Regions from separate parts of the Azospirillum humicireducens genome, predicted to be linked through region 2. Evidence: riboswitches for the same ligand, from Rfam matches in the RefSeq annotation. Region 2 holds a riboswitch; each other region holds the start of a gene.
What was found. A riboswitch is a leader RNA that binds a small molecule or an ion and turns the genes downstream of it on or off. The one in region 2 is predicted to bind thiamine pyrophosphate.
Positions count from the first base shown of each region.

Region 1: linked by a shared signal. The riboswitch ahead of A6A40_RS16890 (LuxE/PaaK family acyltransferase) and the one ahead of A6A40_RS05170 (ABC transporter ATP-binding protein) in region 2 are both predicted to bind thiamine pyrophosphate.
Region 3: linked by a shared signal. The riboswitch ahead of thiC (phosphomethylpyrimidine synthase ThiC) and the one ahead of A6A40_RS05170 (ABC transporter ATP-binding protein) in region 2 are both predicted to bind thiamine pyrophosphate.

Region 1 is NZ_CP028902.1:517,375-527,326, forward strand. It holds gene A6A40_RS16860 (ABC transporter substrate-binding protein) at 1-977, opposite strand, end outside; gene A6A40_RS16865 (3-oxoacyl-ACP reductase) at 1,054-1,827, opposite strand; gene A6A40_RS16870 (ABC transporter substrate-binding protein) at 1,838-2,836, opposite strand; gene A6A40_RS16875 (ABC transporter permease) at 2,843-3,592, opposite strand; gene A6A40_RS16880 (ABC transporter ATP-binding protein) at 3,589-4,371, opposite strand; gene A6A40_RS16885 (acyl-CoA reductase) at 4,361-5,827, opposite strand; gene A6A40_RS16890 (LuxE/PaaK family acyltransferase) at 5,842-6,894, opposite strand; TPP riboswitch at 7,047-7,179, opposite strand; gene A6A40_RS30730 (cyclic nucleotide-binding domain-containing protein) at 7,383-7,547, shown strand; gene A6A40_RS16895 (anti-sigma factor family protein) at 7,617-8,408, opposite strand; gene A6A40_RS16900 (sigma-70 family RNA polymerase sigma factor) at 8,412-8,945, opposite strand; gene A6A40_RS16905 (hypothetical protein) at 9,027-9,362, opposite strand; gene A6A40_RS16910 (hypothetical protein) at 9,378-9,596, opposite strand.
Region 2 is NZ_CP015285.1:1,138,600-1,148,551, reverse strand. It holds gene A6A40_RS05180 (ABC transporter substrate-binding protein) at 1-641, opposite strand, end outside; gene A6A40_RS05175 (ABC transporter permease) at 662-1,429, opposite strand; gene A6A40_RS05170 (ABC transporter ATP-binding protein) at 1,426-2,157, opposite strand; TPP riboswitch at 2,229-2,335, opposite strand; gene A6A40_RS05165 (acetoin utilization protein AcuC) at 2,360-3,589, shown strand; gene A6A40_RS05160 (hypothetical protein) at 3,739-4,353, shown strand; gene A6A40_RS05155 (hypothetical protein) at 4,350-4,907, shown strand; gene A6A40_RS05150 (hypothetical protein) at 4,975-6,540, opposite strand; gene A6A40_RS05145 (hypothetical protein) at 6,872-7,615, shown strand; gene A6A40_RS05140 (response regulator) at 7,821-8,249, shown strand; gene A6A40_RS05135 (single-stranded DNA-binding protein) at 8,556-9,050, shown strand; gene A6A40_RS05130 (winged helix-turn-helix domain-containing protein) at 9,303-9,815, shown strand; gene A6A40_RS05125 (IS630 family transposase) at 9,854-9,952, shown strand, end outside.
Region 3 is NZ_CP015285.1:347,567-357,518, forward strand. It holds gene yidC (membrane protein insertase YidC) at 1-930, shown strand, start outside; gene yihA (ribosome biogenesis GTP-binding protein YihA/YsxC) at 1,060-1,743, shown strand; gene A6A40_RS01575 (cation:proton antiporter domain-containing protein) at 1,759-3,057, shown strand; gene argB (acetylglutamate kinase) at 3,140-4,039, shown strand; gene A6A40_RS01585 (hypothetical protein) at 4,058-4,357, shown strand; gene A6A40_RS01590 (magnesium transporter CorA family protein) at 4,399-5,382, shown strand; TPP riboswitch at 5,462-5,595, shown strand; gene thiC (phosphomethylpyrimidine synthase ThiC) at 5,728-7,455, shown strand; gene greB (transcription elongation factor GreB) at 7,594-8,154, opposite strand; gene A6A40_RS01605 (Rne/Rng family ribonuclease) at 8,255-9,952, opposite strand, start outside.

The sequences.
Region 1 (9,952 bases), on a different contig from region 2:
TCGCGGGCATAGGGATTGGGATAGCCGGCGGGCGCGGCGGCGTAGGCGTCGGGGCGGACCGGCAGCCGTCCGATGTCAGGCCGCAGCATCAGCGCCTGCCCGGCGGGCGACAGCAGGAAATCGATGAAGACGTCCGCTCCCGCCTGATTGGGCGCGCTGCGCAGCACCGCCACGCTGGCCGGCAGAAACACGCTGTCGGCGGGATAGGCGAAGCGCAACGCCTCTCCGTCCTGCGCCTCCTGCCCGGTTCCCTGGCCCAGGAAGTCGATCGCCAGCCCGATGCCGAAACGCCCCTTGCCCACGCCCTCCACCACGCCATAGCTGCGCGCCGTCACCGTCGCGATGTTGCCGGCGATTTCCAACCACATGGCCCAGCCTCGCTCCCAGCCATGGAGTTGCAGAACGGTCTCCACCATCAGGTGCATGGTGCCGGAGCGCGACGGCGCGGTGATGCCGAGATGACGGACATAGGCCGGCTTGCGCAGATCCTCCCAGCTTCGCGGAGCGGCGATCCCGTGCCGGTCGAGATAGGACTGATCCCAGACCAGCCCATAGCCGGACAGCGCGAAGCCGAGATAGGTGCCGTCGGGATCGTCGATCGGCTGGTTGCCGACGGTCGCCGGGGCGCCGGTCGGGCGCGCGCCGACCGTCGCCAGCAGCCCGGCGGCCTTCAGCACCTCGAAGGCATCGGGGGCGGACGCCCAGAAGAGGTCGACATCCTCCACACGGTCCTGGAGCTGGCTCACGGCCGCCGTCGTCTTGGCATTGATCACCCGGAGGCGAAGGCCGGGATGGGCCTGTTCGAACGCCTCCCGCACCGGCTCGTAGAAGCCGGCGGGAAAGGACGTCATGACCGTGACCGTTTCCGCCGCCACCGGCAGCTTGCCCGCCCCGGCCGTCACGGACGCCGGCAGCAGCAACCAGACCGCCACCAGCGTCGGCAGCCACGATCCAAGGCTGCGCCAATTCCGTTTCATGCCGCTCCCATCATCAGCCGCGTTCAAGCTCCCCGGTCCTGCGACCGGCCGGTTCCGGTGGCGACGGGTGCGCGGGTCAGGCGCCGCCCATCACCAGCCCGCCATCCACCGTCAGTGTCTGCCCGGTCATGAAGCGGCTCCAGTCGGAGGCGAGGAACAGCACCGGCCCGGCGACATCCTCCGGCGCCGCGATACGGCCCAGCGGCGTCAGGGCGGTGATGCGGTCTTTCACCGGTTCCGGTGTCGAGCGGCTGGCGTCGGTGGGATAGACCAGACCCGGCGCCACGCAGTTGACGCGGATGCCGAACGGCCCCAGCTCCGCCGCCAGGGTGCGGCTGAAGCCGATCAGCGCCGCCTTGGCGGTGGTATAGTCGTGATATGGCACGGTCGGCCGCGCCACGAGGTCGGTCGCCATGTTGACGATGCTGCCTCCGCCCCGCCGCCGCAGCGCCGGCAGCACCGCCCGGCAGACGGCATGGGTGCTTTTCAGCGCTCCGTCGATCTGGGTCTGGTAGTCGTCCCATTCGGTTTCCCAGAACAGCCGCCGCCGGTCGGGATCGAAGACATAAGGGGCGAAGGCGTTGTTGACGACAACGTCCAGCCCGCCGAACTCCGCCACCGCCGTCTCCACCATCCCGGCGACCGCCGCCGCGTCGGTCACGTCCGCGCGCAGCGGCAGCCCGTCGCCGCCCAGCGCCCGGCACTCCGCCGCCACCGCCTCCGCCGCCAACTGGTTGCGCAGGTAGTTGACCGCCACCATCGCCCCTTCGGCGGCAAAAGCGCGGGCGATGGCGGCGCCGATGCCGCGCCCGGCGCCGGTGACGAGGATGGCCTTGCCCTGGAAATCCATGACGGTCCCGTCACTGCTTGGGTGGGATCAGGTCGGTACGCACCACCGCGCCCATGTCGAGCGGGCGGGCGATCAGCCCCAACTGGTGGAAAGTGTCGGCGCCCTTCTGCATCACGCCGGGATCGAAGGCGCCCAGCCCCTCGCGCTCCGTCGTTTCCGACACGGTGGAGGCGTTGCGCAGCTTGATGATGCCCAGGTTGACCGCCTCGTCCGACCCGTTGATGGCGCGGGTGACGGCGAGGCGGGCCGCCTCCTCCGGGTTGGCGATCATCCAGGCGGCGCTGTCGCGGTAGGCGGCGAGGAAGCGGGCGAGCAGCGGCTTCCTGTTGCGGTAGGTCTCCTCCGTCACCACGAAGATGTCGCTCGGCAGGTTCAGGCTGTCGCGCACCTCGATCACATTGACCTCGGGCAGGCCCTTCAGCCTCGCGACGTAGAGGCCGGTGTCGGTCGCCGCCGTGGCGTCCACCTGCCCCTGGATCACCGGGGCGAAGTTCAGCAGCCCGGTCACCTCGATGGTCACGTCCTTCTCGCTCAGGCCCACCTGATGCAGCAGCACGGCCAGATTCTGGCGGGTGCCGCTCGACAGGCTGTAGACGCCGACGCGCTTGCCCTTGAGGTCGGCGGGCTTGGCGATGCCGTTGGCCTTGGGCGACACCACGTTGAAGACGTTCTGCGGGTAGATGTTGTAGATGGCGACCAGCTTCTCGCCCTTGTCCAGCGCCAGATAGAGGGCGGCGGGATCGGTGAAGGCGATGTCGGCCTTGCCGGTCAGCATGGTCTGGATCGCCGACCCGCCGCCGGTGCCGGGCACATAGTCGAGCGCGATGCCCTTGGCCTTGAAGAAGCCCTTGTCGGGTTCGGCCAGCAGGTTGGTGATCTCGCTGATCGGCTGGCTCCAGCCCGCCACCGTCACCTTGTCCATCACCTGGGCGAGCGCGCCGGACATGCCGCCCAGCAGCAGCGCCCCGACAAGGGCGGTCGCTCCCGCCACACGAGAAAACAGACCCATTCCCTGCTATCCTTTCGCCTGTCGAGACAACAGCCACCGCTCGATCAGCAGCGTGGCCTGATACACCAGCATGCCCAGCGCGGTGATGACCGCGAACAGGGCGAACATCAGCGGAGTGTCCATCATCCCCTGTGCGGCGATGATCGAGGCGCCCAGCCCCTGGCGTCCGCCGATGAACTCCCCGACCACGGCACCGACCAGCGCCAGCACCACCGCCACCCGCAGCCCGGCCAGGATCACCGGGAGGCCCGCGGGAATCTTCAGCCGCGTCAGGGTGCGCCACCGCCCGGCGCGCAACATGCGGAACAGCTCCCGCTTGGCCGGATCGACGCGGTCGAGCCCGGTCAGCGTGTTCTCCAGCAGCGGGAAGAAGCAGATCAGCGCCGTGATCGCGACGGTGGAGGCCATGCCGAAGCCGAACCACAGGATGAACAGCGGCGCCAGCGCCAGCTTCGGCACCACCTGGCTGGCGATGACGTAGGGATAGAGCAGCCGGCGGAGCCCCGCGACCTCCGCCAGCGCCACCCCGGCGACGAAGCCGACGACGCAGCCGATGCCGAGCCCGAGCGCCATCTCCGCCGCGGTCACCGCCAGATGCGGCAGCAGCCGTCCGCTCGCCAGACCGCTCCACAGCGCCGCCACCACGGCGGAGGGCGGCGGCAGCACCAGCGCCGGAATCCCCGACCAGCGGCAATAGCCCTCCCACCCCGCCAGAAGCAGCAGCGGCAACAGGATCGCGGCGATGCGGGCCGTCATTCCGCCGCCTCCGCCCGCCGCAGCCCGGACCCGCCGTCCATGGCATGGCGCAGCTCGCGGCACAGCACGTTGAAGCGCGGATCGTAACGCAGGTCGCGCGGGCGCGGGCGCGGCAGGTCGATGGCAAGGCTGTGGCGCAGCCGCCCGTCCGCCATCACCGCCACGCGGTCGCCCAGATAGACCGCCTCGGCGATGTCGTGGGTGACGAACAGGGCGGTGGTGCCGCGCTGCGCGCACAGCCGCAGCAGATCCTCCTGCAACTCTTCGCGCGTGAGGGCGTCCAGCGCGGCAAAGGGCTCGTCGAGCAGAAGCAGCGCCGGATCGGCGATCAGCGCGCGGGCCAGCGCAACCCGGCTCTGCTGGCCGCCCGACAGCGCCCGCGGTCCCCGTCCCGACAGCCCGGCCAGCCCGACCCGCTCCAGCAGGTCCAGCGCGCGGGCGCGGTCGTCGGCGCTGGCGCGGCGGTGCAGCGTCACCGGCAGCAGCACATTGTCGAGAACCGTCAGCCATTCCAGCAGCGTCGGCGCCTGGAAGACGAAGCCAACCGCATCGCCCGGCCCGCGCACCGGCACGCCGCCCAGCCGCACCCGCCCGGCGGCGGGGGGCAGCAGCCCGGCGGCCAGCTTCAGCAGCGTGGTCTTGCCGCAGCCGCTGCGCCCCAGCAGGCAGTGGACAGCACCCCGGCCGACCGTCCAGTCGACACCGTCGACGATGGCCGAACCGCCGTAGTCGAAGCGCACGTTCTCGAAGCTCAGGAAGGCCGGCGGGTCAATCGGCATAGCGGGCCAACCCCTCCGCCAGCGCTTCCGCCGAGCGTTCGATCTCCGTCACCGTCACCAGATCCAGCAGGTTGAACCGGCCGTCATGGTGCCAGCCCGCCTCCGGCGCGGTCATGCCGCCCAAGGCACAAAGCCGCGTGACCCCCGCCGCCCCCAGCGGCCCGGCCAGCCGGAACAGCTCCTCCGGCGATGCGGCGATGCCGGCGGTCTGCAGCACGGCGCGGTGCGGGGCGACGCGGCCCGCGACCTCCGCCAGATCGTCCACCGCGACAACGGCAACCGTCCGGTTCAGCGCGGTCGGCGCCAGCCCGTCCGGCGCGTCGGTGCAGGACACGCACCAGCCGCCCGCCGGATCGGACAGCAGCAGATGGCCGGACCCGTCCAGGCCGCGCATCGCCTGCCCGTCGCGCCAGCCGGCAACCTCCCCGCCCTCCGCCATCGACAGGGGGCGGCGCGGGTGCTTGCGGGCCTGCACCGCGAGTTCATGGGCGAGCAGGACGGCGAAATCCTGCGGCGACAGCCGGCCGCCGCGCTCGACGAACAGGGTCTGCGGCGAATAGCAGCCCTGCTGGTCGTAGCGGGCGATGTCGTGGGCGGCCAGCCGCGCCGTCTCCCCCGCCCGCCGCGGGTCCAGCGCGGCGCGCGACACCAGCGCGAAACTGATCTTGTGGCCGTAGGGCAGGAAGCGGGTGGTCACCGGCACCCGGTCGCGGATCGCCGCCAGCGCCGCGGTGCCGCCATAGGCGACCACCGTGTCGGCCTGGGCCAGCCATGCCCGCTCCGCCGCCGCATCGCCGCCCTTCCACCACACCACGGCCAGACACTCGCCCAGCCGGGGATCGATCTCCGCCAGCAATTGCGCGAACCAGCCCGCGAACAGCGGCTCGGCACTGGGCAGCTTGCCGACCGTACCGGACTTGACCAGCAGGCCGGAGATCAGGCTCCACAGGGGCAGTCCCGGCACATTGCCCGCCCAGACATGCAGCAGCAGGTCGGGGCCGAAGGCGCGGGTGAAGCCGCCCTTGGCCGCCGGCTGGAACTCGTCCAGCACCAGCGGGTTGGCGAAATCCTCCGCCAGGAAGCGGCGCAGCTCATGGGCGCGGAAGGTCTTCAGATAACCGGTCAGCCCCAGCCTGACCATCTCGGCATCATAGCCGGTGACGATGGGCAGCAGCCGCTCCGCCCTTTGGCGCCACGGATCCCCGCGGTCGAGCAGCCGTTGGATCGCCGCATCGATCACCGCGACGATGTGCGCTGTCGGCAGCGTCTTCAGATAGCCGCGCGCCGCGGCCCGGACCGTCGCCGCCACCCGCTCCACCTGCCCGGAATCCAGCACCGGCACCGCCACGCGCAACGCCTCGGCGCCCGACCCGAAGGTCAGCACGCGCCGCTCCACCGCATCCGGCGGCAGGCCGGGCAGATGGCCTGCCAGTTCCGGTTCGTCGCCGAAGGCCAAGGCCGCGCTCCCGCTCAACCGCGCGCGGCAGCGAGGAAATCCTCCACCGCCAGCGAACAGCCCTTGGCCTGCGCCCCGGCGACGCGGCCCAGCAGGCGGAATCCGCCCTCTTCCAGGATACCGGCGTCCTCGGTCAGGATGGCAGCGACGGAGTTGACGTGGGCCAGATCATGGTGAACCAGAACGCCGATGCTGCCGGGTGGAACATCGCGGCCGGACAAGGGATCGACGACGCGGCTGCGGATCCAGTGCGGGCCGGATTTCAGCGACGGGCAGACCGCGTTGCCGTCGTCGTAGAACTGCGTGCTCAGTTCGGTCATGCCGTACATGTTGATGCAGCGCTCGCGTGGGACGCCGAAGACGTCCGACAACCGGCCATAGAACTCGTCCGGTTCCAGCTCGCGCGACTGGCCCTTGAAGCCGCCGGTGTCGAGGATGCGGCTCCCCTCCGGCAGGGCGAAGCGGCGGCTGTCGCGCGCCATGGCGTCCATCAGATGCACGAAGCCATAGCTGGCGCCCAACAGGGCGAAGGGCTGCCCCGACCGTTCGGCGGCGTCCAGCCGGTCATAGAGCCCGGCGATGTCGATGCCCGCCTCGCCGATCCAATGGCGGCTGTCCGGCGTGCCGCATTCGGCCCGCGCCAGCTCCAGGTAATGGGCGAGCGAGGAGTTCGGCATCGCCGCCTCGGTCGGAAACAGGATGCCCATCGCGATCCGCTCCGCATCCTGCATGAAGCGGCGGCGGAAATTCAGCAGCATGGAGCGGTCGTAGACCGTCAGGGTCGTGTGGTGGATCTGGCCGCGGATGCCGCCCTTGGTCGTGCCGCTGGTCATGAAGATGCGGACGGACTCCTCCGCCGGTTGGCAGCTGAGCGTCAGGTCCTTGAAGGCGTTGATCGGCACTGCCGGGATGTCGCGCCAGCTCTTCACCCCGCGCGGCGTCCGGCCGCGCTGCATGGCGAAGCGGCGATAGGGCTGGTTGTGCTCGAACTGGTGGGCGAACACCTCCAACGCCAAGGCATTGAAGGCCTCGTCGGCCGCCGCCCCGGCTCCGATGCCGGCCGCCATGAAGGCCAGAACCCTGTCGTAGATCACGCTGTCGTAGATCGCGCTCACCGCCACACTCCCCGCCCCGTTTTCTCCATGCGGCACTGACCGATGGAGCAACAAACGAATCCGGGATGAGCCTGTGGGGGTATGGATTTGCGCGTCGGCCACGAAGGCCTTCTCGTCCCGCATCCCTACGCCGGCATGACCCGGATCAGGTTCGAAGGGTTGCCGCGTCGCCCGGACGCGAAGCACCGGGCCGGCGGGTGTCTCAGCCTCCTGAACGAGGCTCCCCTGGGAACGGGACGGAGCCTAGAAGACCATCGCGCCGTCTGTCAACGGCGGGGATGCCCGCTTTGCGGACAGCGGAAACGGCGGTGCGGACTGGGGCCGACCGACGAAAGCAGGACGAATGTGGGGCGGCTCACATCCCGGATTCCGGGGCTTGGGTAGGGTCTGTCCATCGGCAACACGCCGCATCCCGCGGCCCCGAGACAGGAGACCAGATCATGATCCGCACCTCCCTTCTGGACGGCGAGCCGCGCACCGCCGACGCGGTGGCGCTGGAGGAGACCGACCTGCTGGCGCTCGACCGGTCGCAGTTGATGCCGGTGCGGACGGCCGGGGTCTTCGGCTGCTGCACCACGCGGGCCATCTCGCCGGAGGTGAAGTGACCGGTGCGGCGCCCGCTGTGGTCCGGGCCACATTGTCGGCTTGAAAGGCTTCGCCCCGCCCAGGCCCGGTCAGGACCGCCTCACGCTGTCGGCCATCTTCTTGGCGACCAGAAGCAGGTCGCCGTCCGACCGGCTGCCCGCAAGCGTGTAGGCGGTGGCGCCGTTGCGCCAATAGACCAGTTGAAGCCCGCGCTGCTCGACGGCGTGCAGACCTCTGTCGTCGATCGGATCCCCGGCGACGACCAGAAGCGTCAGCATCTCGCCGTCCTTCTCGCGGTAGACGAACTGGAGGCCGACGCCGCTGCTCATCGGCACCAGGGTCGCCCGCAACAGAGTCAGCAGGTTCGGGTCCAAGGCCGGCAGGTTGACCGTGACGGCGCCGAGCCGGTGGGGAAGCCCCTCGGCCATCGCATTCAGGTCGGCCAGGGACTGGTCCGAGAGGGCAAGGCTTTGGCTGACAGCCGTTTCATGCATCTCGGCGGCCTGCTCCGCAAAGTCCGGCACGCTGTAGGAGGCTGTCTTCTGCTGGTGATGGACCAGTGCCGCGATGTTGGCGCCGCCCACCAGCAGCAGGATCGCCGCCGCGAGCGGACCGAAGCGCCGGATGACCCGCTCCGTGCGCAGGCGGCCGTACAGGCGCCCGGTCAGGCTCTCCGTGTGGCGGGGAGGGTCGCCGGTCATCCGCGCAAAGCCCTGGCGCAGTGCCTCCCTTTGATGAAGATAGTCATGCAGCCGGGCGGCGGCCGCCGGGTTGGAGGCGAGGAACGCCTCGAACGCCAGCCGGCGCGCGGGATCCAGTTCTCCATCGATGTAGGCGTGCAGGTCGGCTTGCCACTCACCGTTCATCCCGGTCCCCATCATGGCTTACTTCACCACCCGCAAAGGCGCCGGCCTGCCGTCATCCGCCCGGCTCCCATCTCCACGCACGTCGGCGCGCAGCGCCTCCCGCCCGCGCGCGAGGCGCGACATCAGCGTTCCAAGCGGAATGCCGAGAATCCCGGCGGCCTCCTGGTAGCTCATTCCGTCGACCGCAACCAACATGAGCGCCCGCCGCTGATCCTCGGGAAGCCGGGCGAAGGCCTCCATGGTGCGGGCAAGTTCGACCTGATCGGGTTGATTGGGCGCGATGTCGCTGCGGACGAGCGGCTCGATGGACGCCGCCGCACGGGTCCGCACCTGATCGCGGCGGCGGTCGCTGACATGGACATTGTGCAGGATACCGAACAGCCAGGAGCGCAGGTTGGCCTCCGGCCGGTAGGTCCGGGCGCCGGCAATGGCCCGCACCAGCGTCTCCTGCACCAGATCCTCCGCGTCGTCCCGGTTGCGCACCAGGGTCATCGCGTAGCGGCGCAAGGTGCGGACGTGATCCGACAACTGGCTTCGCAGGCTGAACGTCACATCGTCGCTCCATGGATGGGGCTGCTTCTATGTGTACGCGAGGCAGGCCATTTTAATCCCCCGGCCGATGCGGACCCGCCCTCACTGTGCGAACGGCACGAGGAGCAGCGCGGCGCCCGACACCAGCAATGCCGCAAGGCTCCGCCGCGCGATGACGACGGAGGCCGTCCCCGGTTCCATCTCTTCCAGCCGCATGGCCAGCAGGCCGCCGAAGAAGCCGGACACCGAGGCCACCACATGCACCAGCGCCAGCGCATTCAGGACCGGCAGGCCCAGCAGGAGCGCGACGACCACCAGCGTGGTTCCATAAAGAAGCGCCTGGATCAGGATCGGCGCCCAATGTTCGCGCGCGACATAGACCTCGAACCCCTCGGCGAAGAGGCCGGTGCGCTCGTCGGGATCGGTGTGCAGGCTCATGATGTCCCTCCGCTGTCAAAGGTCCCCACCGTCTCGGCTCCGTGATGCACGGGTCGCAGCCGCCCGCGGCATGGCCCCGAACGACAGAAGCATCAGCAGGATCAGCGCTGCCCCGATGGAGTAGGGCGCCCAGGCGCCGAGCCGTTCGTCGGCGATCCAGTCCAGCGCCAGCAGGACGCCGATGGCGGCGATCACGGCGATGGCAAGGCCTGTGGCCCAGCGGGGATAGGTCATGGTGGCCTCCGCGGTTCGGATGGCTCGATCCGGCCACCTCGCGCCACCGCAGGGCGGCGTCCGTGCCGATCGTTCATTTCCTTGATTACGCGCGGGCGCCCGGAATAATCCACCGGAGCCGCCGAAAATCGTGAGCGTCGGGCACAGCGGATGCCGGGGACCGGATCCAACCCTCTGCGTCGAAGCCCCATCCATGCCAATCTTCCTCTTGCGGACTACACGATGACCAGATATGTTATGTTATAACATAACATTACGGCCATGACGATGACACGACAGCGCCCTCACCTGCGGAGCCGCTCCCCGGACCTTTGCACCGCCTGGAACATGACCGAGACCGACATCGACGCTGGAAC
Region 2 (9,952 bases):
AGGATCAGTTCGTCATAGGGCGGCACGCCTTCCTCTTCGGGGTAGAAGGCGCGGCCGGGATGCTTTTCGATGTCCAGCTGGTTCAGTTCGAAGTTCCGGAAGGCGCCGACCACCGCATCGACCTGCCCCGACAGCAGAGACGGCGACAGCGAGAAATTGACGTTGACCAACTCCACGTCCTTCAGGCTCAGCCCCTGCTTCTCCAGCATCGCGCCCAGCAGCGCATCCTCGAATCCGGCGATGGAAAAGCCGATCTTGCGGCCCTTCAGATCCTTCAACGTCTTTACCGGACCGTCGCGCAGGACGACGACGGAGTTCAGCGGGGTGGAGACCAACGTCCCGACACGGACCAGCGGCAGCCCTTCGGCCACCTGCAGGATCAGCTGCGGCTGGTACGACACGGCGAGATCGGCGCCGCCGGCGGCGACCAGCTTCGGCGGGTCGTTGGGATCGGCCGGGGCGGTCAGAGTCACCTCCAGCCCGGCGTCCTTGAAGAATCCCTTCTCCTGCGCCACCACCAGCGGGGCGTGGTCCGGGTTGACGAACCAGTCCAGCATCACGGACAGCTTGTCCTGGGCCATCGCGGGAAGCGCGGTCATCAGGCTGGCCGCCATCAGGCCGACGGTAAACAGGTGCTTCATCGGGTTTCTCTCCCCCCTTATCAAGGATTGGCGTCTTCGGCCGGTTGCGTATCGGGTTGCCAGGGCAGGGCGCGGCGGGCCAGCGCGTCGACGGCGGCATAGAGCGTCACCGCGAACACCCCCAGCACCAGCACGGCGGCGAACAGAAGGTCGATCTGCATGCGGGCGTTGGCGTGCAGCATCAGGTAGCCGAGACCGGAGGACGACCCCACCCACTCGCCGATCACCGCACCGATGGGCGCCACCGCCGCGGCCACCCGTACGCCGGACCAGAAGGCGGGCAGGGCGGCGGGCAGACGGATGCTCCACAGGATCGCGGCGGGCGAGGCGCCCATGGTGCGGGCAAGGTCGAGCCAACCGGGATCGGTGCGGCGCAGCCCGTCGAACAGCGCGGTCGTCACCGGGAAATAGATGACCAGCACCGCCATGGCGATCTTTGACGCCATGCCGTAGCCCAGCCAAAGCACCAGCAAGGGAGCCAGCGCGAAGACCGGGATCGCCTGGCTGACCAGCAGAAGCGGCATCAGCCAGCGCCGCGCCGTGCGGTATCGGGCCAGCAGCAGGGCGCTGACTCCGCCCAGGGCCACGCCGGCCACCAGCCCGATCAGAATCTCGGTCAGGGTGGTCAGCCCATGGCTCCACAGCAGGGGAGCCTGCCGACGCATGGCGTCCGCCACGGCCAGCGGACCGGGCAGCAGATAGCGAGGCAGGCCGGTGGCCCAGACCAGCGCCTGCCAGCCGGCGACCAGCACCGCGAGGGTGACGGCGGCGCGCAGCAGCGCCCTCATTCCGCCAACCTCCGCAGCAGCTCAGCCTGCAGCGCCAGCAATCCGGGATCGTCGACCCGGCGCGGCACCGGGCCGGACGGCTCCAGCGCCGGACCCATGATGGCGGGACGGCCGGTCATCACATGCAGGCAATCGCCGATGCGCAGAGCCTCCAGCGGATCGTGGGTGACCATCAGGACGGTGCGGCCGGCCAGCGTCTCCGCCGCCGTTTCCTGCAGCCTCAGACGGGTGAGGGCGTCGAGCGCGGAGAAGGGCTCGTCCATCAGAACCAGCGGTTTGTCCTCCATCAGCGTGCGGGCGAGCGCGACCCGCTGCCGCTGACCGCCGGAAAGCGCGGCCGGGCGGTCGCGCTCCCGCCCAGACAGACCGACGCGGCCAAGCAGCGCGCGGGCGCGTTCCACCCGCGCGGCGTCGGGACGGCGGTGGCGCAGCCGGTCGCCAAGCAGCACGTTGTCGAGAACGGTCAGCCAGGGCAGCAGCAGGTCCTGCTGAGCCATGTAGGCGATGCGGCCGGCGAGCGGCAGCCCGTCGCCGGTGGTGATGGTGGTCGGCGGCTCCGGCTCCGCCAGCCCGGCGAGGATGCGCAGCAGCGTGGTCTTGCCGACGCCGCTCGGCCCCAGCAGACAGGTGGTCCGCCCCGCCGGCAGCTTCAGCGTCAGGTCGGAGAACAGCAGCGTGCCGCCATAGGTCAGCCGAGCACGCGCCACGGTCACCGAAAGCGGCGTCATCGCCCGGCCCTGGCCAAGCCTGGTTGCGAGCCTGGGAGCGGGCAGGGCGGTAGAACGGAGACGGTGCGCTTGCGGTCTGGCATCACTGATCCCTACGCCGGCATGAACCGGATCAGGTTCCAGGGGTCGTCCCGCAACGGGACCTCTCAGCCGCCCATCGGCTCCCCCCAGTGAAGGCCGCGACTATAGGCGCGGACGTTCCGTGACCGCAAGCATTGCCGGAAGCCCTTCCAAGGCGTGGAAGCGCGGGCGGCGCTTGACCGGTGCGCGGCAGCGCCTAGTTTCTGACGGGACCGATGGAGATCCTCCCCTGACCACGCCTCTCCGAACCCCGCTGTTCATCGGCGGCGAGATCTATCGCGGCTCGACCTATGGCCCGAAGCATCCGCTGGCGATCCCGCGCGTATCGACCGTCATCGACCTCAGCCGCGCCATGGGGTGGCTGCCCGACGAGGTCTATCTCGATACCCATGTGGCGAGCGAACGCGAACTGTCGCGCTTCCATTCCCCCGATTACATCGCCGCCCTGAAACGGGCGGAGGCGGAGCAGCGGGTGGACGAGGCCACGGCGGCCCGGCACAATCTGGGCAAGCTGGAGAACCCGGTCTTCGCCGAGATGTACCGGCGGCCGGCGCACAGCAGCGGCTCTGCCCTGCAGGCGGCACGGATCCTGGGCGACCGGCCGGCCGGGCTGGTCTATGCACCGGCCGCCGGCACCCACCATGCGCGCCGCGACCGCGCCAGCGGCTTCTGCTATTTCAACGCGCCGGTTCTCGGCATCCTGGAACTGCTCGACCATGGGCTGGAGCGGGTTCTCTATGTCGATCTCGACGCCCACCATGGCGACGGGGTGGAGGAGGCGTTCGCCGACGACGACCGGGTGCTGACGGTTTCCATCCACGAGGACGGGCGCTGGCCCTATTCCGGCAAGGCGGAGGACCGGGCCGGCGGCATGGCCCGCAACCTGCCGGTCCCGCCGGGCTTCAACGACAGCGAGATGGAGCATGTGATGGCGGCGGCAGTGCTGCCGCTGGCCCGCGCCTTCCGTCCGCAGGCGATGGTGATCCAGACCGGCGCCGATGCGCTGGCCGAAGATCCCCTGAGCCGGTTGGAGCTGTCCAACCGGTCGCTGTGGGATGCGGTTGCCGCCTTGCTGCCCCTGGCGCCGCGGGTGCTGGTGGTGGGTGGCGGCGGCTACAATCCCTGGTCGGTCGGACGCTGCTGGACCGGCATATGGGCAGTGATGAGTGGCAGGGATCCCGCCGCCGTACCGCCGACTGCGGAGGCGGAGCGGGTGCTGCGCTCGCTCACCTGGAACCGTGCCGCCGGCCGCAACCCGCCGGAACACTGGTTCACCACGCTGGCGGACGCTCCCCGGCCGGGACCCGTGCGCGATGCGGTGAAGCGGGTGGCGGAGATGGCCGCATCCTGACACATTTCTGACGAATTTTGAACGATGCCGCGACGATTCGTTGACGGGGTTGGATTGCTCGTTGATCCTCGAAAGTCCGCAGCGATGCCGATCGCGCCGGTTCCGGCTCGTAGGGATGTGCGGATTCCGGGAGGAGAACGGGCGGGCGGATGTCGAACACGACGCTGTTCCTGATCGCCATCGTCATCATCATGCTGGCCGCCGTTCCGGTCGCCATGATGCTGAAGGATTTCCTTCCGAACATCCTGGAGAAGAGCAGCGGTCTGGAGCAGATCGAGAACCGCGTCTATGTGCTGCATGCCGAGGCGCACGAGCTTCAGAACCGCGTCAATCATCTGGTCCAGCGCCGCAACAGCCAGTCATCCGAACGTGCAAGGCTGGAAAGCGACATCCGCAAAGCGGAAAAGCTGATAAGGGACTTGGCGGAACAGCCCCCGCTGTTCGTGCATGAGGTCGGCGATCCCCAGGCCGGCCTGATGAAGTTCGTTGCGACCGTCACGCAGGAGAAGGCGTCGGCCGCCGCAAGGGCCGCCGGCGACCGCGGCCCGGTCAACCAGATCTGGCGCTGCGCCAACGTGGCGGAGGTGTGGGCCTCCAGCTTCGACGAGGCAAAGCAGATGGTCGACGTCGCCTTTCCCTTCAAGCTGGGCTTCCAGAAGTCGTTCATGCGCGGCGACGCGCGGACCGGTGGCGCGAAGGGCGCCGCGAAGGGCGGCGTGCCCCAGCCCCCGGCGACGGCGCGGTCCAAGGCTTCCGCCACATGATGATCAACTTCATCATCGTTCTTGGCATCGTCGCCGTCGGCGCCTGGCTGGGCAACGTCCTGCTGTCGGTCGAACAGCGGGTGTCGCAGGCCCGCCAGCGCGTCCGCGGCGTCCGCGGCACGCTGGACAAGCTGGACGCGACCATCCACCGCCTGCACCGGGAGGAGGAGAGCCTCCATGGCGAGATCGAGGAGCTGGTCCGCGACATGGTGGAATTGCGCAAGAAGCAGGTCGAGGTGCAGCAGCGCCTGACCGAGGCGCAGAGCCGCCGCCGTCCGCAAATCCTGATCCTGACCGACCGCCGCAATCCCGGCGACAAGGAATGGCTGGTCACCGTGGTGAATCAGCAGATTGGCGAGATCGACGCCGCCCATCCGATGGCTGTCGAATGGGCCCGCGGCCGCGATTATCTGGTTTGGGCGGAGTCGGAGCGCGAGGCCGCCGAGCGCGCCACCCGCCGCTTCAGCGCCCGCCCCGGCTATCAGGTGAAGTCGGTGGCAGCGGTGAAGGAAGACCTCTACAGCGCGAGCGCCGCCCGCAACGCGGCGGCCTGATCCCGGCAAAGAGAAAGCCCTTCTCCCGCGGGGGAAGAAGGGCTCCGATCAGCGTCCCTTGCGGACCTCAGCGCGCCTTGGCGGTCGCCGGGGTCTGGCGGAAGGCGTCGTGCAGATACGGCGACAGCGCCTGCCGCATGTTGCGCAGCCATTCATGGATGATGATCAGGGAACGGGAGGCGACGGGCGGGGTCATGCCCAGCTTCACCAGATCCTCGCGGGTCATCGTCGCCACCTGATCCAGCCGGTGCCCGGTCAGGCGGGCCCAGGCCGGGGCGGTGCAGGGCGACATGGAGATGACCTGCAGTCCCTCGCGCTCCACCATCTCCGCCTTGCGGCGGGCGTACTGACTGTCCTCGAGCTGCGAGAAGGGACCGGAGAAGCCGTTCTCCACCAGGACGCGCTTGGCCTTCGGGGCGATGGTCGCCACCCGCTCCAGCGTCGTCATGCCGGTCGACAGCGAGGCGAGATCGACGGTCACCGGCACCATGAAGGTCAGCCGTTCGCCGTCGCCGACATAATAGTCGAAACCCGACACCTCGGCCCAGTTGAAGAACCATTGCGAGATGTTGCCGCCGAAATCATAAAGGCGGCCGCCGCGCTGCAGCTCCGGCCCGATCAGATCCCAGAACTCGTAGAAGCCGTCGCCCGACCCCATCATGTTCATGAAATCCTGGGTGATGCGGCGGTGTTCGACCACGTCCGGGCCGAACAGGCGGGCGAGTCGCTCGTTCACCTCGTACTCGACGACCTTCAGCTGCAGGCCTTCCAGCATGGCGGTCGCCATCAGGTGATGGGACAGCAGCGTCTTGCCGACGCCGCCGCGGTCATTGAGGACGAAGATCGTGCCCAGCATGCGATCGCCTTTCCAGTATGCGTTTGTTGAGTCGTCTTGGTGCATCGGGGGGGACATCAAGGAGCCGGTGTTCTGCGCGGCCGCCGTGGACGTCGGTTGGGGAACCGGCGGCGGGGCCGGCTCAGCTGTCGGTTCGGGTTCGGGATCCGGGGCCTGCGCCTTTTCCGTCCCCACCTCTCGGGCGCCGTCGGGTTCCGGCGTTTCGGACGCCGGCTCCGGCACCGTGTCCGGCTCCTCGTCGGCATCCTTCGCCAGCCGGGCCAGCAGAGAAGGGGCAGGGGCGGCAGGTTCTTCGCCGGAGGGCTCGGAAGCGGAAACCGTCGGCTCCGCTTGGGCTTCAGACATTTCCACCGGCGGCTGGTCGGGAGGAGAGCCGGCAGACGCCGCCGCGGCCTCTTCGGCGCGATCGGAGTCGGCTGTCTCGCCGGTCTCTTCAGACTCGTCCTTCTTTCCGGCCGTCAGCGCAGCCTCATGGACGGCGGCAAGCGTTTCCGCCGACATGACCGCTGCGCCGCCATGATCTCCGCCCGCCTCGCCACGCCCCTCGCTCCCGACCAGGAAGAAGGCTGACCGCAGGGTGACCGGCGAAATCGGCTGGCTGTCACGGGCGGTGATGCCCAGCTTCGCCAGAAGGTCGGAGATCTCGGCCCAGGACAGACCGCGTTCGCGCATCAGCACGATATCGGCATAGCTTTCGCGCACCGCCTGCATGGCGCTGCGGTTGCCAGCCGGGCGATCGGCAAGGAGCCGTTCAAGTTCCGAGCGGTCGATCGACACCGTAAGGGATTCCGGCAAGATGAAATGGCGGCGGGGAGACGCCCGGATGTAGGATCACAAGGAATCCATTCCCCTGGGGCCGAAAAAATAGTACAAGCGGCCATCACGCGCAAACGGTTTCCAAACGACATCAACGGCGCTAAACATCGCTCTCCGTCCGAGGGTTCCGACCGTGACGTGCGGCAACTTCGCCGACGTTCCGGCAGGCCGTGCCATGACGTCGGCTTTTGGAACCGCCTTCCGATTGCGCGGTTTGCTATACGGACGTCCGGCTGTATTCGTCGCGACGTCGGTCATCACTGGGCTGGGCTTGGAACCGGGGTTGGGCAGGATGCCTCACGATTTTGGTTCGTCACGGGACCGGCGATCCGCATCCGCAGCGGGGGCGGGAATCGGCTTCCACGAGTTGCGGCAAGCCTGCGAGATCTCTGCTTTGCGCGAGGATCTGGAACGGCTGGCCCAAGAGGCCGGCGCATTGCGCAACGGCGTCGAACAGGCGGTGGAGGACGTCCGCGACCGGTTCGCCGCCCTGAATGCGGAGGAAATGGCCGATCCCATGGTCCTTGCCCCGCTTCTGCAGCTCGCGGTAACCACCTTGCTGGAGATTCGCGAGCAGGCGCGGCAACTCGATACACGCACCGGACCGTTGGCCGACGATGAGCGTCCCTCCTGGCTGGGGGCCGCAGAAGCCCCGCGCCGGCGTCCCTCCGCGCCGGCTGTCCGGGACGAGGCCTGGGATGACAGCACGCCGCCGTCCCAGCCGCAACTCATGGTCCCCCTCCCGCAATCCGAACAGTCGGCACCACCGCCGGCCGATCTGCCCGCCCGGCCGACGCAGAAGGCATTCGCGGCGCCGACGGCACCGGTTCGGGTCGCCGAGCCGTTCCGGCCGGCAACAGACCTCCAGGCACCTGCCGCCCCCACTGCCGTCTCTGCAGACACCCAGGCCGCCTGGCTCGCCAGCGAACCGGCTCCGCCACCACCGCCGTCGAGGGCGGCGGCGATGCGCAGCAATGGAGCCGGCAAGCCGCGTCAGCCCGGCGGCATCGACTGGCTCGGCCCGGCCGGGCGCTGATCGGATGTCCAGCCTCGCTGCTGCGCTTTGAGACTTTCCGTCGCAAAGTGATGTCTTTCGGCACCGATCGACGGAAAAGGTCGGATCCTGATCGTTTGATCTTGCAAATTCGGGGTGATTTAGTACAAATGGCATAGTGGTAAACGTAATTTTACCAAAATTTGCCACTTGTCACTCAACGCCGTAAGCCCCGGAGGTCGGTCGCATGCTCAGGATCGACACCATCGCCAAGCCGCACTCCACTTACCGGACACGCGCACCCGGCCAGCCCTTGCGCGTGATGGTGGTCGAGCATGACGAGGCCGCCGTCGGCGCGTTGGCCGTGGTGATCGGCGACCTTGGACATACCGTCTGCGGCGTTGCCCGGACCGAGGCCGAAGCAGCGGATATCGCCCTGCGCGAACGGCCGGATCTCGCACTGCTCGACGTTCGGCTCGGCGGCGGTGACGGCATCGCGGTGGCCCGGCGGCTGAATCTGGAGCATGGTCTGCGTTGCATCTTCCTGTCAGGCAACAGCGACCACGGCACCATGGCCCGCATCACCGAAACCTATCCGCTGGGTGTCGTTCACTGGCCATTTTCCCATGCCCAACTGAAAGTGGCCCTGGATCTGGCGGCACGGCGTCTGCGCTGACCGGAAGCGGGCGCGACTTTGAAGGATTCGGTTTTCCGGCGCCTCTCGCTCTGCTATGTTTGTTCCTGGAGCGTTCTGGTCCGGAACGGTAGGGCGAGTGCGCCGCGCCGGGGATCGTCAGAGCATTTCCGACGACGGTTGACCGGCCTTGGTCCCTCGTGCTTCGTTGCGCTGGACCGGGGGGATGGTCGCGATTGTGAACAGCCGGCCCTGCGAATGGGAACCCTCGGCATCTGGGTGCCTCCGCCGGGCATCCTGACGGGTCGGCATGGATGCTGGGACACTCGCGCTTAGGAGCAACGAGCGATGAATGTTTGGACGTTTACGGGACGCCTGGGCGCGGACGGCGAATTGCGCACGACCCAGAGCGGCGAGAAGGTGCTGGGTTTCCGCGTCGCCAATGACGTTGGCTTCGGCGATCGCAAGACGACCCAATGGGTCGATTGCTCCATCTGGGGCCGCCGCGCCGAGTCGCTCGCCCCACACCTGACCAAGGGCAAGAGCGTCGTCGTGTCTGGCGAGGTCACTTTGCGCGAATATGAGAAGCGCGACGGCACCCGCGGCGCCGGCCTCTCGGTCCGCGTGGCCGAAATCGACTTCACCGGCGGCGCCCGTGAAGAAGGCGGCGGCGGCAGCTACGGCGGTGGCGGCGGCTACGAATCGCGCGGTGGCGGAAGTGGCGGCGGCTACGGAGGTGGCAGCGGCGGCGGCAACTATGGCGGTGGATCGTCGGGTGGCCGCAGCAGCGGCGGCGGCGCTCCGCCCCGTCACGAAGATCTCGACGACGAGATTCCTTTCTGAGGCTGAATGCCCCAACGATAAGCACCATCGGCCGGATGCCCGTCATCCGGCCGATGTCGTTTCTGAGTTCGAGCGGATTTGAACAATCACTCCGCAAGCCGGGAGCGCAGGTGCGGGGTCATGTAGTCCAGGAAGGCGCGAACGCGGCCGGTGTAATACCGGCTCACGCCTGAACTGACTCTCATGCCGCAGGGGATTCCCAAATTATAGCGAGCATGCTTCACTGAAGCTCCACCGGGAGTGGGGGTGACCATGTCGGCAAGCCTGAAGATCGCGGACGGGATGACGGCGGCGGACCTGCGGCTCTGGGCACGGCGGTGCGGCAACGGTCGGGCGGCGGCGCGGGCGTATGCCAGCGCCAACGCCTTGGATGGGCTGGGCCGTGCGGAGGCCGCACGCTTGGCTGGGATGGAGCGGCAGGCGCTGCGGGACGCGGTGCGGCGCTACAACGTGGAAGGGGGTGCGGGCCTGTTCGACCGGCCCAAGGGGCACCGGGCGGAGTGGCTGAGCGACGCGGAGCAGGCGGCCTTGGCGGCCGCGGTCTTCAAAGGACCGGCCCCCGCCGTGGATGGGGTCTGCACCTGGACCTGCGAGGCCCTGGCGGTGTGGATCGCCGCCAAGTTCGGCAAAACCTTTCATCCGCACAGTGTCGGCCGGACGTTGCGGCGGCTGGGCCTCTCGCGCCAGAAGGCCCGGCCCGTTCACCCGAAAACCGAGAGCAAAGCGCAGGAGCGCTTCAAAAAAGGGGGCTTCGCCGCGCCCTGACGGCGGCCGCCGAGGCGCACCCGGGCAAGCGCCTGCGCGTGTTCTTCCAAGATGAGGCGCGGTTCGGGCAGAAGGGGCGGCTGTGCCATCGCTGGTGGCTGAAGGGCCAGCGTCCCCCCGGCCTATGCGACCAGAGG
Region 3 (9,952 bases), 790 kb from region 2:
GACAAGTACTGGCTGGTGTCTGTCATCCCGGATCCGGCGCAGAAGGTCACCGCGCGCTTCGTCCACAGCACCGTCGCCAATGCCGACCGCTATCAGGCCGATTTCATGGGCGACGCGGTCACCGTGGCGCCCGGCGCCTCGGCCGAGACCACCGGCCGCCTGTTCGCCGGCGCCAAGCAGGTGAAGCTGCTGGACGCCTATTCCGAAAAGCTGAACATCAAGAACTTCGATCTGGCCATCGACTTCGGCTGGTTCTATTTCCTGACCAAGCCCTTCTTCTACGCACTCGACTTCTTCGGGCAGGTGCTGGGCAACTTCGGCCTCGCCATCCTGCTGCTGACCGTCTGCGTCAAGGCCGTCTTCTTCCCGCTCGCCAACAAGTCCTATCAGGCGATGAGCAAGATGAAGGCCCTGCAGCCGAAGATGCAGGAGCTGCGCGAGAAGTTCAGCGACGATCAGGCGCGCATGAACCAGGAACTGATGGCCATGTACAAGCGCGAGAAGGTCTCGCCTGTGTCGGGCTGTCTGCCGATCCTGATCCAGATCCCGGTGTTCTTCGCGCTCTACAAGGTCTTGTTCGTGACCATCGAGATGCGGCACGCGCCCTTCTTCGGCTGGATCCATGACCTGTCCTCGCCCGATCCGACGACCGTCTTCAACCTGTTCGGCCTGATCCCCTGGGATCCTCCCGCCATGCTGCATCTGGGCGCCTGGCCGCTGATCATGGGCGTCACCATGTGGCTGCAGCAGAAGATGAACCCGGCCCCGCCGGACCCGATCCAGCAGAAGGTGTTCCAGTTCCTGCCCATCGTCTTCACCTTCATGCTCGCCGGCTTCCCGGCCGGTCTGGTGATCTACTGGGCCTGGAACAACCTGCTGTCCGTTGCGCAGCAGTGGACCATTATGCGCCGCATGGGTGTGAAGGTCTGATCATCGGACTTTCGTTCTCCTTGACCCCGATGGATCCGCCCATCGTTTGAGACCTGCCGCCGGCAAAGACCCTTGACGGGACTTTGCCGGCGGTATGTTTTTTAGCCCGTACCAACGAAAGCGCCCGCCATGACCAGCCCCGACACGCCGACCCCCAATACCCCCAGCATCGTTTCCGGCTTCGACGAGGCCGCGCTGGAGGCCGGGCGGCTGCTGTTCGCCAAGGAGTGCGACTTCGTCTGGGGCGCCAACGCGCTGAACCAGTTGCCGGAGGCCGACCTGCCGGAGGTCGCCTTCGCCGGGCGGTCGAATGTCGGCAAGTCGAGCCTGGTGAACGCGCTGACCGGGCGCAAGACGCTGGCCCGCACATCCAACACGCCGGGCCGCACGCAGCAGCTGAACTTCTTCAACCTCGGCAACCGGCTGAAGCTGGTGGACATGCCCGGCTATGGCTATGCCAAGGAATCGAAGGAGAAGGTGGAGGCGTGGAACGACATGGTCCGCCGCTTCCTGCGCGGGCGGGTGACGTTGCGCCGGGCGCTGGTGCTGATCGATTCGCGCCATGGGCTGAAGCCCAACGACCACGAGATCATGGAGATGCTGGACCGCACCGCGGTGCCCTATGTCGTCGTGCTGACCAAGGCGGACAAGGTGAAGCCGACGGAGTTGGACAAGATCCGTCGCGACACCCAGGCGGGGCTGAAGAAGCACCCCGCCGCCTTCCCCGACATCCATGTCACCAGTTCCGAGAAGGGAACCGGCATCGCCGAACTGCGCGCCAGCCTCGCGGCGCTCGCCCTGGCCGCCGAATAGCACCGGGCGACCGCGATGGGTGGCCTTTCCCCCGCCTTGCTGTTCCTGATGCAGGCCCTGCTGCTGATCGCCGGGCCGTTCCTGCTGTGGCGGCTCGGCGGCGGGCGTCACATCGCCCCGATGGTGGTGATCCAGATCCTGTTCGGCGTCGCGCTGGGCCCTTCGTTGCTCGGCCGGATGGTGCCGGATCTGTGGGGCGTGCTGTTCGCGCCGGCAGCCTTGGCGCCGCTGTCCGGTCTCGCGCTGCTGGCCGTGGTCTTCTTCGCCTTTCTCACCGGCCTTCACCTCGACCCCGCAGATTTCCGAGGCCGGGGTGGTGCCTTCGCCACGGTGGCTCTGTCCAGCATGATCGTGCCGACGCTGCTGGGCGGGGCGCTTGGCTGGTGGCTGGCCGGTGCCTTTCCCGAGATGACCGGGACCCACGCCACGCCGGGCCTGTTCGCCGCCGGCTTCGGCATCTGCGTCGGCGTCACCGCCCTGCCGGTGCTTGGTGCCATCCTGCGCGAGATGGATTTGCTGGGCGATCGGGTCGGGCGGCTGGCTCTCGGCTATGCGGCGGTGAACGACGCGCTGCTGTGGCTGCTGATCACCGCCGTGCTGGCCTGGGCCTCGGCGGACGGCGCGTCGGATGGTGGGGGCGGCTGGGCGGTCGCCCGGGTCGGACTGCTGGGCTTCGCCTATGTCGGGGTGACGGTTCTGATCGTGCGTCCGCTGCTCGACCGCCTGCTGGAGCGGGTGGCGCCCGAGGGGCGGATGGGCGACACCGCGGTGGTGGTGACCTGCGCGGCGCTGCTGTCCTCGGCGGCCGTGACCGAACTGATCGGGCTGCATTACATCCTGGGCGCCTTCGTCGCCGGCACCGCCATGCCGCGCCGCTATGCCGCCGCGATCCTCGACCGGCTGGAGCATTTCTCCACCCTGATCCTGCTGCCCTTCTTCTTTACCCTTACGGGACTGAAGGTGACCCTGACTCTGGACGATCCGGCGCAATGGACGGTCTTCGCGCTCGCCACAGTGGCGACGCTCGCCGGCAAGATGGCCGGTACGTCGCTGCCCGCCCGCCTGACCGGGGAAAGCTGGCCGGACGCGCTGAGGCTTGGCACGCTGATGCCCTGCAAGGGGCTGATGGAGGTGATCGTTCTGACCGTCCTGCTGGAAGCGGGGGTGCTGTCCGGCGCCTGTTTCTCGGCGATGGTGCTGATGGCGGTGGCGGTCACCGCGCTGACCCAGCCCATGACCCGGCTGGCCGGATGGTGGCGCCCGGCCGGCGCCGCGTCGGCCGCAGCCGCGGGCGGACGGAACGGGGGCATGTGACCGTTAAATTGCCCTCTAGGCAACCGGCCGGCCTTTCCGTTAAAGAAACCCGACCGTTCACCCCGACAAAGGGCATCCTCCCGTGCAGACTCCCACCCGTGACGAGTGGCTCGCCAAGGCCCGTACCCTGTCCGAAGCGCTGCCCTACATGCGCCGCTATGCCGGGAGCACCTTCGTCATCAAGTACGGCGGCCACGCCATGGGCGACGCCAGCCTGGCGGAGCTTTTCGCGCGCGACATCGTCCTGCTGAAGCAGGTCGGCATCAATCCGGTGGTCGTCCATGGCGGCGGGCCGCAGATCGGCCAGATGCTGGAGCGGCTGAAGATCAAGTCCAGCTTCATCGACGGCCTGCGCGTCACCGACAAGGAGACGGTCGAGGTGGTCGAGATGGTGCTTGCCGGCTCCATCAACAAGCAGATCGTCGCCGCCATCAACAGCGCCGGCGGCCGGGCCGTCGGCCTGTCGGGCAAGGACAGCAACCTGATCACCGCCCGCCGGCTGGAGCGCGTGCAGCGCGATCCCGACAGCAACATCGAGAAGGTGCTGGACCTCGGCTTCGTCGGCGAGCCGTACAAGGTCAACCCGCAGATTCTGCATGCCCTGGCGCAGTCGGACATCATCCCGGTGATCGCGCCGGTCGGCTTCGACGTGAACGGCGACACCTACAACATCAATGCCGATACGGCGGCCGGCGCGGTCGCGGCGGCGGTGAAGGCGGCGCGCTTCTTCCTGCTGACCGACGTCGCCGGCGTTCTCGACAAGGACAAGACGCTGATCGAGAAGATGTCGCTGGAGGATGCCCACAGGGCCATCGCCGACGGCACCGCGTCCGGCGGCATGATCCCGAAGATCGAAACCTGCATCGGCGCGGTGGAGCAGGGTGTCGACGCCGCGGTTATCCTCGATGGCCGCGTGCCGCATGCACTGCTGCTCGAGATCTTCACCGAAGGCGGCGCCGGCACCCTGATCGGCAAGGCCTGACGCTGCAACGGGGGGCCGATGAGCGACCTGCGCAAGGACCTGCTCCGCCAGATGAAGGCCATCCGCGACCGGATGGACCCCAAGCTGGTGGAGCGCGCCAAGCTGGCGGCGTTGGGCAAGATCCCCTACGACAGCGACGCGGCGAAGGAGGCGGTCGGCCATTTCCTCGACGCCAAACGGGATGGCGGCGCCTTCCGCCGCAAGCTGGAACAGGCTTTGAAGGCGGAGGGGGCAACGCTGGACCTCGACACCGAGGGGAAAGCGCCTTCGCCGGTACAGCCGCCCCAGAAGCCCAGGCGTGGCGGGCGGATGACCTAGCCGCCTCAAGAGCCGCCGCCAACCTCGCAAGGAGCAGTGCCTTGCTGCATGTCTTCGTCAATGAGGGCGGTCTGCTGCGCTGGGCCAGGGAGGCCGCGGAGGGGGCGGATCCGCTGCCCGAGGCCTCCGTCTGGCTGGACCTGATCAACCCGACCGCCGAGGAGTTGGCGCGGGCGGAGACTCTGATCGGCGCCAGCCTGCCAACCCGCGAGCAGATGGCCGAGATCGAGGAATCGAGCCGGTTGCGCATCGCCGGGGGCGCCTTGACCATGACCGTCACCGCCCTGGTCTGGGCCGATACCGACGAGCCACGCATCGCCACGGTCAGCTTCGTGCTGGCCGGGCGCCGGCTGGTCACCATCCACGACATCGACCCCCAGGCCCTGCTGGCTTTCCGCCGCCGCGCCACCCATGGGCAGGTCCCCGCCTCCCGCGGGGAACTGGTTCTGGCGGCGCTGGTCGACGGGATGGTCGACCGGACGTCGGCTGTGCTGCGGCGGACCGGGGTCGAACTGGACGTGCTGAACCGCCGCTTCTTCCGTGGGCGCAAGCTGCGTTCGCGTGGCGAGACGTTGGACGACGCCCAGACGCTGAAGCGCATCGGCCATGCCGGCCACCTGATCGGCAAGGCCCGCATCAGCCTGGCCAGCCTGTCACGGATGGCCGATTTCCTGGCGCGCGGCGACGGCTGGAACTCCGGCAAGGCGACACGACGCTGGGCCAAGACGACGCTGCAGGATCTGCGCGGACTGGACCAGTACGCCCGCTTCCTGGCCGGCAAGGTCGCGTTGGCGCTGGACACCGCGCTGGGTCAGATCAACGTGGAGCAGAACGAGATCGTCAAGATCGTGTCGGTCCTGACCGTCCTGCTGTTCCCGCCAACCCTGGTCGCCAGCATCGGCGGCATGAATTTCAACGAGATGCCGGGGACCGACTCGCCCTTCGGCTATCCAAGCGCCTTGGGGCTGATGCTGTTGTCGGCGCTTCTGCCGATGATCTATGTTCGTCTGAAACGCTGGCTGTAGCACCGGATCTCCACAATGGGGTGAGCGGATCGTCCGCTGTTCTTTCCTTTTGACAGGGGGCGTCCGTCCCGGCAGGATGGGCGCATTCCAGGGGGGTCCCGACAGGGGGCTGAGATACCAACGGCCGGACGGCGCCAAGCGCTGCCGGCAGCGTGGTGACCCTTCGAACCTGATCCGGGTCATACCGGCGAAGGGAGGGACCTCGTGACGGGCCGATTCTCGCCCCGTCCGGCCGTATCAGCCCCGCCACGCCGGGGACTCATGCAGGGATACGGCCCGCACGAAGACACCGCACCTCCGTCCGCAGTCCCGGGTTTGTCCGCCCAACTCCGACGGAGAAACCCAATGCCCAAGGACTTCAACGACTCCGCCATCCGCATTTCGACCGGCCCACTGCCGTCGTCGCGCAAAATCCATGTGCCGGGCACGCGCTTTCCAGACCTGCGCGTCGCCATGCGCGAGATCGCCTTGTCGGGTGGCGAGCCTCCGCTGACCGTCTATGATTCATCCGGCCCCTACACCGACGGGTCGGTGAGCATCGACGTGCGCGCCGGGCTGGCCAAGCACCGCCGCGACTGGATCCTGGCCCGCGGCGACGTGGAGACCACCGACAGCGGCGTGCTGCGCGCCAAGGGCGGCGGGGCCGTCACGCAGATGGCCTATGCCCGCGCCGGCATCGTCACTGCGGAGATGGAGTATATCGCCGTCCGCGAGAATCTGGGCCGGGTCGCGGCAATCGGAGCCGCCCGCGACGGTGAGGATTTCGGGGCCGACATCCCCGACTTCATCACGCCGGAATTCGTGCGCGACGAGGTAGCGCGCGGGCGGGCAATCATTCCGTCCAACGTCAACCACCCCGAGTCGGAGCCGATGATCATCGGCCGGAACTTCCTGACCAAGATCAACGCCAACATCGGCAACTCCGCCGTGACCTCCTCGATCGAGGAGGAGGTGGAGAAGATGGTGTGGGCGATCCGTTGGGGCGCCGACACGGTGATGGACCTGTCCACCGGCGCCGACATCCACCGGACCCGCGAATGGATCCTGCGCAACTCCCCGGTTCCCATTGGCACCGTGCCGATCTATCAGGCTTTGGAAAAGGTGAAGGGCAGGGCCGAGGACCTGACCTGGGAGCTGTTCCGTGAGACGTTGATCGAGCAGGCGGAGCAGGGCGTCGATTACTTCACCATCCATGCCGGCCTGCGGCTGGCCCATATCCCGCTGACCGCCAAGCGGGTGACCGGCATCGTCTCGCGCGGCGGCTCGATCATCGCCAAATGGTGTCTGGCGCATCATCGCGAGAGCTTCCTCTACGACCATTTTGCCGACATCGTCGAGATCTGCCGCGCCTATGACGTCGCGCTGTCGATGGGAGACGGGTTGCGGCCGGGCAGCCAGGCCGACGCCAACGACGCCGCCCAGTTCGCCGAGCTGGAAACCCTGGGCGAGTTGACCAAGATCGCCTGGGCGCGCGACGTGCAGGTGATGATCGAAGGGCCGGGCCATGTGCCGATGCACAAGATCAAGCACAATGTCGAAAAGCAGTTGGCCCTGTGCGGCGAGGCGCCCTTCTACACGCTGGGGCCGCTGGTGACCGACATCGCTCCGGGATACGATCACATCACCAGCGCCATCGGTGCGGCGATGATCGGCTGGTTCGGCACGGCGATGCTCTGCTACGTCACGCCGAAGGAGCATCTGGGGCTGCCCGACCGCGATGACGTGAAGGCCGGCGTCATCGCCTACAAGATCGCTGCCCACGCCGCCGACCTTGCCAAGGGCCATCCGGCGGCCCGCCTGCGTGACGACGCCATGTCGCGCGCCCGCTTCTCCTTCCGTTGGCGCGACCAGTTCGCCCTGTCGCTCGATCCCGAGACGGCGATGGCCTATCACGACGAGACCCTGCCGGCCGAAGGGGCCAAGACCGCGCATTTCTGTTCGATGTGCGGGCCGAAATTCTGTTCGATGAAGATCACGCAGGAAATCCGCGACGCCGCGGAGTCCGGCATGGCCGAGATGTCGCAGAAGTTCCGCGAGTCGGGCGGGGAGATTTACCAGCCGGCGGCGGAGTGAGGTCTCGGCAGCGATGCCCCCTCCCTAACCCTCCCCCGCTAATGCGGGAGAGGGGACTGCCGCCGAACGCCGACAAAGGTCCAATTCCCTCCCCCGCCCAGCGGGGGAGGGTCAGGGTGGGGGCAGCAACGCCTCCACTCACCCCGCGTACCTGATCTCCAGCACCTCCACCTGTTCCATGCCCGCCGGCGTGCGCACATCGACCAGATCGCCCTCCCGCGCCTTCAGCAATGCGCGGGCGATGGGGGAGATCCAACTGACATGGCCGCGGTCGGGATCGACCTCGTCGGCGCCGACGATGGTGATGGTGTTCTCGGATCCGTCTTCGCGGGCATAGGTGACGATGGCGCCGAAAAAGACCTGTTCGCGGTTCTTCTGGTCCTGCGGGTTGACCACCACCGCCGACTCCAAGCGCTTGTTCAGGAAGCGGATGCGGCGGTCGATCTCGCGCAGGCGCTTCTTGCCATAAAGATAGTCGCCGTTCTCCGACCGGTCGCCGTTGCCGGCGGCCCAGGACACCACCTCCACCACCTTCGGCCGCTCCACCCGCAGCAGATGGCGCAGTTCCTCCTGCATGCGCTGGAAGCCGGGCGGCGTCATGTAATTCTTGAAGCCCTGCGGCAGCGGTGCCGGATCGTCGAGATCGTCGAGTTCGCTTTCGGGGGGCGTGTCGTTCTCGCGGGTGAAAGCCTTGCTCATGGTCCGACCTGTGCTGTGGCAGGGAAATAACGTCCGGGAAAAGGAAAAGGCGCCTTGCGGCGCCTTTTCCCGTTCCAGAAGTCCCAACGGGCCGTTCGGCTTACCGCTTCCACCAGCCGCGGCGCGGCTTGGCGGCAGCTTCGCCGGTGTCGTCGGCCGCCGCCGGAACCGCAGCGGGTTCCGGAGCGGTGGCAGGCGCCGTCGCAGCGACGACGGCGGGCGCGGCTTCGGCCGGAGCCTCGGCAGCGGCCTTGCGCTTGCGCGAGGCCTTCTTGGCCGGAGCCGCGTCGGTCGCGACTGCCGCCGGGGCTTCGGCTGCGGCTGCCTTGCGCTTCCGGCCCTTGGCCGGCGCTTCGGCGACGACAGGCGCGGCAGCGGGCGCGGCCTCGACCGGGGCTTCGGCAGCGGCCTTGCGCTTGCGCGAGGCCTTCTTGGCCGGAGCCTGCTCCGTCACCGGCTCGGGTGCCGCTTCCACCGGTGCTTCCACCGGAGCGGCAGCCTTGCGCTTGCGGCCCCTGGCCGGGGCCTGGTCGACGGCAGGCGCGGCGGCGGGCGCGGCTTCCACCGGGGCCTCGGCAGCGGCCTTGCGCTTGCGCGAGGCCTTCTTGGCCGGCGCCTTTTCGGCAACGGCTTCAGCCGGGGCCGGAGCGGTTACCGGCGGCTCGGCCGCGGGCACCGGAACCGGAGCCTCTTCCGGGACGGGTGCCGGAGCGCTTTCACCGGCCAGGATCCAGTCGAGGTCGGATGCCTCGGCCGGAGCCTGTACGGGAGCGGTTTCGGCCGGAGCGGCAGACGACTGATCGGCCGCAGTCTCCTCGCCTCCTTCCAACCCTTCCGCACCCTCGCGGCGGGACCTGCGGCGACCGCCGCGCTTGCCGCGGCGGCGCTTCTTGCGGCCCTCGCCGTTGCGATCGCCGGCGTCTGCGCCGGTCTCCTCGTCGCCCTCGCCCTCTTCCTCATCCTCTTCCGAGTCGTCGTCTTCGGCCGGCTCGGAGACGGCAGCGCCGGGAATCGTCTCGGCGGCAGCCGGCAGGCCGGTCTCCTCGTCGCCCGTCTCGTCGGACTCCTCGGCGTCCTCGCCCGCACCCGCGTCGCCTTCGATGCGGCCTTCCTCACGGTCACGGCCACGCCCACGGCGGCGGCGGCGGCGGCGGCGGCGGTCCTCGCCATTGCCATCGCCATTGGCGCCGTTGGTCTCGCCGCGCTCGCCGACATCCTCGGCCTGGGCGGCTTCGACGTCGGCCTCCTCCTCGACCGGCTCGGCGACCGGCTCCGCCGCCAGGGCACGATCGGTCTCAGCCATGACGCGGTCGGCGCTGACCAGCGGACCGTCCTCGTCCGGCAGGCGCGCCTTGTTGCGCTCCAGACGATGGTCCGGGGCGATCAGGCTGTCGTCGGCCTGGACCATGACGTGGAAGCTGTGACGCTCCTCGATCTTGGCCAGCTCACCGCGCTTCTGGTTGAGGATGTAGAGCGCGATCGAGGTTGGGACGTAGATGGTGATCTCGGCCGACCGCTTGCGGATGCCCTCCTCCTCGATGGCGCGCAGGACATGCAGCGAGGCGGACTCGACCGAACGGACGACGCCGGTGCCCGAGCAGTGCGGGCAGCGTTCGAAGTTGGTCTCCAGCAGCGAGGGGCGCAGACGCTGACGCGACAGCTCCAGCAGGCCGAAGGCGGAGATGCGGCCGAGCTGGATGCGCGCCCGGTCGTTCTTCATCGCCTCCTTCATGCGGCGCTCGACGGCGGCGTTGTTCCGCGGCTCCTCCATGTCGATGAAGTCGATGACGATCAGGCC